2 regions of the Mesorhizobium sp. M0018 genome follow, and region 2 is predicted to be linked to the other one. Evidence: predicted binding sites of a transcription regulator. Region 2 holds the regulator's gene; the other holds the start of a gene.
The links. The regulator PhoB, encoded in region 2, activates phosphate uptake and scavenging genes when phosphate is short. The targets are predictions, from matches to a motif close to TGTCATNNANCTGTCAT.
Positions count from the first base shown of each region.

Region 1: a site for PhoB is predicted at 1,396-1,412, ahead of NKJ81_RS21240 (RNA degradosome polyphosphate kinase). Genes of this name have one in related genera too.

Region 1 covers NZ_JAMYVL010000015.1:105,248-108,661, reverse strand. The annotation lists gene NKJ81_RS21250 (FAD-dependent monooxygenase) at 1-1,070, opposite strand, end outside; gene NKJ81_RS21245 (zinc-finger domain-containing protein) at 1,090-1,335, opposite strand; gene NKJ81_RS21240 (RNA degradosome polyphosphate kinase) at 1,485-3,414, shown strand, end outside.
Region 2 covers NZ_JAMYVL010000005.1:153,783-157,196, reverse strand. The annotation lists gene pstB (phosphate ABC transporter ATP-binding protein PstB) at 1-102, shown strand, start outside; gene phoU (phosphate signaling complex protein PhoU) at 135-842, shown strand; gene phoB (phosphate regulon transcriptional regulator PhoB) at 859-1,548, shown strand; gene NKJ81_RS09155 (ROK family protein) at 1,558-2,802, opposite strand; gene xylF (D-xylose ABC transporter substrate-binding protein) at 3,088-3,414, shown strand, end outside.

The DNA of each region.
Region 1 (3,414 bases), on a different contig from region 2:
GCGACGCGCGGCCGCCGCGCCTGTTCCCAGGCGGCAAGCGCCCCCTCAAGATCGGCTGTGGAGGCCGCAACGAAGCCGGCAAGCGTCGCCGCGTCCTCGATCGCCATCGCCGCGCCCTGTGCGGCAAACGGCGTCATCGCGTGCGCCGCATCGCCGATCAGCGCGATGCCTTGCGGCGTCGTCCACCGCCGCTGCTCGACTATGTGGATCGGCCATGCCGTCCACGGCGCCGCCTCGTTCGCCAGGCGGACCAGCGCCGGCGCGGTACCACGCATGGCGCTGGCGAGGCTGGCGGGGTCGGCATACCCCGACCAGCCTTCGGCGATGCGCTCGCCCTTGGTGAAGGCAGCGAGGTTGAAGGCAGTGCCACGGCTGACCGGATAGGCGACCATATGGAAGCCGGGATAGAGGAATGCAGTAACGCAATCGGGCGCACCGATCGCTGCTAAGGTTTGTCCGGCGGGGCTGTCGGCGGCCACCGTGGCGCGCCAGGCAAGCTCGCCCGAAAACCGGCTTCTCCGGAAATCGGCTGCGTTGCGGGCAAGCGTTTCTCGCACCGACGACCAGACGCCATCGGCGCCGATCAAAAGACAGCCAGCCTCGACCGTGTCGCCATCAGCCGATGCAGTGACGGTAACACCTTTCGATCCGGCTGCGATGTCGGTCACCCGCGCGCCGGCGATCAGATCGATACCGGGCTGCTCCGAAACTCGCTGCATCAGCGCTGACTGCAGATCCGCGCGGTGGGCAACGAGATAGGGCGCTCCCCAGCGCGTGTCGGCCGCCTGGCCAAGCGGTACGCGCGCCAGCTTGCGCAGCGTGGCGGCATCCTTGAGCACGACTGCCTCCGGCCGCACCGCCGTCGCCAGCAGCCGATCGAGTACGCCGAGCTGCCGTAGGATGCGCGTCGCGTTGGGCGAAAGCTGGATACCGGCGCCGGCAGCCTCGAGGTGCTGCGCCTGTTCGAACAGTTTTACCCGATAGCCGCGCTCGGCGAAGGCCAGTGCCGCGGTCAGCCCGGCGACGCCCGCCCCGGCGATGACCACCTGCCGGGACTGCGTTTCCTGCATCAGGCTTGTCGCGGAAGAATCAGGCGGCCTGGTCGATATAGAGGCAGCCCGGCGGCTGCGTTTCCAATGCCTTCAGTTTCGGCGAATAGCGATAGAGCGTCGAGCAATAGGGGCAGACCTTTTCATTGTCGTCGCCCATGTCGAGAAATACATGCGGATGGTCGAAAGGCGGATTGGCGCCGGTGCACATGAATTCCTTGACGCCGATGTCGATTGCCGGGTAGCCCGCATCGTTCTGGAAATGGGGAATGGAACCGCCTGCCATCGTCGTCTCCTGATCTCGTCGATTGCATCTGGATCATAACCCGTCTCTTTGCAAGATCGATGAAATGAAACTGTCGCAAAAGCCTGTCAGAGGATAAGTTAAGCCGGTTAAGGCTGTGCTCGTCGAACGGTGTGGGAAGAGCGGGAACCATGAACGAACTGAAGCCGGTGCAGAACGAATTCATCACCGTCGAGGCGGCGAGCCCCGAAGGCGGCAATCCCGATCGCTTCGTCAATCGCGAGTTTTCCTGGCTGCAATTCAACCGGCGCGTGCTCGAGGAATCGCTGAACGCCAATCACCCGCTGCTCGAGCGCGTTCGCTTCCTGTCGATATCGGCCGCCAACCTCGACGAGTTCTTCATGGTCCGCGTCGCTGGTCTTGCCGGCCAGGTGCGCGAAGGCATCGTGCTGAAGAGCCCGGATGGGCGCACTCCCGAGCAGCAGCTCGAACAATTGCTGCGCGAGGTCGAGCGCCTGCAGGAGGACCAGCAGAACAGCCTTTCGGCGCTGATGCTGCTGCTCGACAAACAAGGCATCGAAAGCATCACCCGCGATGGCCTGACCAAGGACGAGAAGACCTGGCTCGAGGACCATTTCCAGGAGCAGGTATTTCCGGTCCTGACGCCGCTGTCGATCGACCCGGCGCATCCGTTTCCGTTCATTCCCAATCTCGGTTTCTCGATGGCGCTGCAATTGCGCCATCGCAAGAACGGCGAGGAAATGAGCGCGCTTCTGCGCCTGCCGGTGGCACTGAGGCGCTTCATCCGTTTGCCGGATCGCAAGCATCATGTCCGCTTCATTCCACTCGAAGAGGCGGTCAGTCTCTATATCGGCAAGCTGTTCCCCGGCTATGAGGTCAAGGGCTCCGGCACGTTCCGCATCATCCGCGACAGCGATATCGAGGTCGAGGAAGAATCAGAGGATCTGGTGCGGCTGTTCGAGACGGCGCTGAAGCGCCGACGCCGCGGCTCGGTCATCCGCATCGAGTTCGACCGGCTGATGCCGGCCGAATTGCGCGATTTCGTCGCCGGCGAGCTCGGCGTCTCGGCAAGCCGCATCAGCGTGCTCACCGGTCCGCTGGCGCTCAGCCAGATCTCGGAGATCGTCGCCGTCGCCCGCGACGATCTGAAATTCACCCCCTACAATCCCCGCTTTCCCGAGCGCATCCGCGAGCATGGCGGCGATTGTTTTGCCGCGATCCGCGAGAAGGACATCATCGTCCACCATCCTTACGAATCTTTCGACGTGGTGGTGCAGTTCCTGCGCCAGGCAATGGCCGACCCGGAAGTGGTGGCGATCAAGCAGACGCTCTACCGCACCTCCAACGACAGCCCGATCGTACGCGCTCTGGTCGACGCCGCCGAGGCCGGCAAGTCGGTGACGGCGCTGGTCGAGCTCAAGGCGCGCTTCGACGAGGAGGCCAACATCCGCTGGGCGCGCGACCTCGAGCGCGCCGGCGTCCAGGTCGTCTTCGGTTTCCTCGAGCTCAAGACCCATGCGAAAATGTCGCTGGTGGTGCGGCGCGAGGATGGCAGGCTGCGCAATTACGTGCATCTGGGCACCGGCAACTACCACCCGGTCACGGCACGCATCTACACCGACCTGTCCTTCTTCACCACCGATCCGACGATCGCGCGCGATGTCGCCCAATTGTTCAACTTCATCACCGGCTATGCCGAGCCGGCCGAGCAGATGCGGCTGGCCATCTCGCCGTTTACGCTGCGCGACCGCATCCTCCAGCACATTTCGGATGAGATCAGCCACGCGCTGGAGGGCAGGCCGGCCCGCATCTGGATGAAGATGAACGCCTTGGTCGACCCGATCGTCATCGATGCGCTCTACGATGCCAGCCGCGCCGGCGTCGAGATCGATCTCGTCGTGCGCGGCATCTGCTGCCTGAGACCGCAGGTGCCCGGCCTATCGGAGAACATTAGGGTGAAGTCGATCGTCGGCCGTTTCCTCGAGCACAGCCGCATCTATTGCTTCGGCAACGGCCACGGCCTGCCCTCGGACGGGGCGATCGTCTATATCTCCTCGGCCGATCTGATGCCGCGCAATCTCGACCGCCGCGTCGAGACCA
Region 2 (3,414 bases):
ATGTATCTGGGTGAACTGGTCGAGTTCGACCGGACCGAGAAGATATTCACGTCGCCCCGCGAGAAGCGCACGCAGGACTACATCACTGGCCGCTTCGGCTGAGCCGTTCCGATCATGCATATGAGGACAGGACCATGGGCGAACACACAGTCGCTTCTTTCGACGAGGATCTCGAGCAGATCAGCAAGCTGATCCGCGACATGGCCGACCTCGCCGGTTCGATGGTCGGCGGGGCGACCAAGGCGCTGTTGAATTCCGACAACGTGCTGGCGCAACGCGTCGTTTCCGACGACGCCATCATGGATGCGCGTCAACGCGAACTGGACGACCGCGCCATCACCCTGATCGCCAAACGCCAGCCGATGGCCCACGATCTTCGCCATGTGGTCGGAGCGATCCGCATGGCGGGCGACCTCGAACGCATCGGCGACCTTGCCAAGAATATCGCCAAGCGCGTGAGTGCGGTCGGCCTCAGCGCCACGCCGCGGGACCTGTCGCATTCCATCGACGCGATGGCGCAGCTGGTTCTCATCCAGGTGCAGGGTGTCATCGAGGAATATGCTGCAGGCGATGCGGCCGCGTTGGCCAAGCTGCGTGCCGCCGACGAGCGCATCGACGTCAAATACACGTCCGTGTTCCGCGAGCTGTTGACCTACATGATGGAAGATCCGCGCAACATCACCGCTTGCACGCACCTGCTGTTCTGCGCCAAGAATCTGGAGCGGATCGGCGACCATGTCACCAACATCGCCGAAAATGCGTATTATGTGCTGACCGGCGAGCAATTGCCGGTCAATCGTCCGAAGCAGGACGAAACGACAATGTCCGCACCGGTGACATGATGGGGGTGCCCAGCCGATGATCGCACCACGCATAATGGTGGTGGAGGACGAGGAGCCGTTGGGTGTGCTGCTCCGCTACAATCTCGAATCCGAAGGCTACCAGGTCGAGGTGGTGACACGCGGCGACGAAGCCGAGATCCGTTTGCAGGAGAATGTGCCCGACCTTTTGGTGCTCGACTGGATGATACCAGCGGTTTCCGGCATCGAGCTCTGTCGTCGGTTGCGGGTGCGCCCCGAAACCGAGCGGCTGCCGATCATCATGCTGACCGCGCGCGGCGAGGAGAGCGACCGGGTGCGCGGTCTTTCGACCGGCGCCGACGACTATCTGGTCAAGCCGTTTTCGACACCGGAATTCATGGCCAGGGTCAAGGCGCTGCTGCGGCGCGCCAAGCCGGAAGTGCTGTCCAGCGTGCTGAAGGTCGGCGACATCGTGCTCGATCGCGAATCGCACAGGGTCTATCGCAAGAAGAGCGAAATCAGGCTCGGGCCGACCGAATTCCGGCTGCTCGAGTTCATGATGCGGCATCCGGGCCGTGTCTTCTCGCGCAGCCAGTTACTCGATAATGTCTGGGGGGAGACAATCTACATCGACGAACGCACCGTCGACGTGCATGTCGGGCGGCTGCGCAAAGCCGTCAACAACGGCCGGATGCCGGATGTCATCCGCACCATCCGCGGCGCCGGCTATGCGATCAGGGAAGATTGACCCGCCTGGTCAGGCTACGTTCTTTCTGACGCTGGGCCTCATTTGCGCGCCCGGCGCGAAAATCTCCTGGTCGACGAAGCTTAACGCCCGCATCGCGCAGCCTTCGCGGATCAGAGGCAATTCGTTCGGCTCTGTATCGAAGGAGATCGAGCCTGAATGCTGGCCGCCGGCGGTCTGGGCGATTGCCTTCCGCAAGGCCGGCTCGATCAGATCGAAGGCGGCGGCACTGGCGCCGACCATCGCGACCGGTGCCGGATCGATCAGCGCGAACAGCGAGCCGAGACCGAAACCCAGCGCTTCGCCGGCCTTGCGGTAGGCCTCGCGTTCCGGCCCATCTTTCTCGCGCGCCCGGGCCGCCAGTGCGCGCATGTCGGCGTCGCTGACGTCGGCGACCGGTTCGCTGTCTTCGCTCATCTGCCTGGCGTTGCGCCAGATGGCGTAGTTGCCGGCATACGCCTCGATGCAGCCGCGCCGCCCGCAACGGCAGAGCGCGCCGCCCGGACGATGGATCATGTGGCCAAATTCGCCGCCCGAGGAATGCGTCCCGGTGAACAGTTCGCCCTTCAGCACCAGCCCCATGCCGATGCCATGCGAAAGCAGGATGGCGATGAAGTCATCGCGATAGCGATCCGGATTGCGCCAGCGCAAAGCCACCGCCATCATGTTGCAGTCGTTCTCCACCGTTGCCGGGATGCCGAATTCGTCCTCCAGCATGTCGGCAAAGGCGATGTCGGTCTGCGGCGTGATCGGCGACCACAGCATGGCGCGTGCAGGGGAGTCGGTAATGCCCTGAATCGCCAGGGCGATGCGGGCGACACTGCGGACGTCAAGATCTGGATCCTGCAGCCGGCGCCGGACGATGGCCATGCATTCACGGATCAGCTCGTCGCGCGGCATAGTCAGCGTGTCCAGCCGGCGCTGTTCCTCGGCGACCACCTGTCCCGTATAGTCGATAATGGCGGCCGAAAGGAAATTCAGCGACAACACCACGGTCAGCACCGCCGCCGCTTCCGGGTTGAGGGCGAGGCCGACTTGCGGACGACCGCGTTTCAACGAAACGGGCTCACTTGGCTTGCTCTCGGCGAGGATGCCTTCCCGTATCAGGTCGGAAGAAATCGCCGATATGGTCGAATGACTGAGGCCGGTGGTAGCTGCGATCTCAGTACGCGATGGCTGGCCGGCCCGGCGCACCGCCGAGATCACGATCGCCCGGTTGCGCCGGCGCAAATCGTCATGGCGGATTCCGACCGACATTGTTTTGCTTTCCTCCCGGTTGCCGCGGCCGCTCATGAACCGGAAGCCGTCGGTAATGTCCGACAAATAGTGTCGGATGAGGCAAATAGTGTCAGATGCAGGTGGCGCTGTCATCGTTTATTCCGACGCTCGAAAAAACTCGCAGAGTCATCAAAATCCATCAGAATCGATGTTGACAGCAGCCGGAGATCGGGCCAGTATTTTTTCGAGGCTCGAAAAAATTAGAGCTTCTAAGCTGGTCTTTGAGCCAATTGGTCACGCCGTACGCGGCGCAGGGAGGATATGATGAAGAAATTCACGACCGCCATTCTGGCGGGTGTCGCCATGACGCTGGCGCTGGCGTCGGTGGCGCAGGCTAAAGACAAGGTCATCGGCGTTTCCTGGTCGAACTTCCAGGAAGAGCGCTGGAAGACCGACGAGGCCGCAATGAAGGCGGCCATCGAGGCCGCAGGCGACAAGTATATTTCCGCCGACGCACAGTCCAACCCCGGCAAGCAGCTCACCGACGTCGAGAGCCTGATCTCGCAGGGCGCCACCGCACTGATCATCCTGGCGCAGGACGCCTCGGCCATCGGGCCGGCCGTGCAAAAGGCGCTGGACGAAGGTATTCCG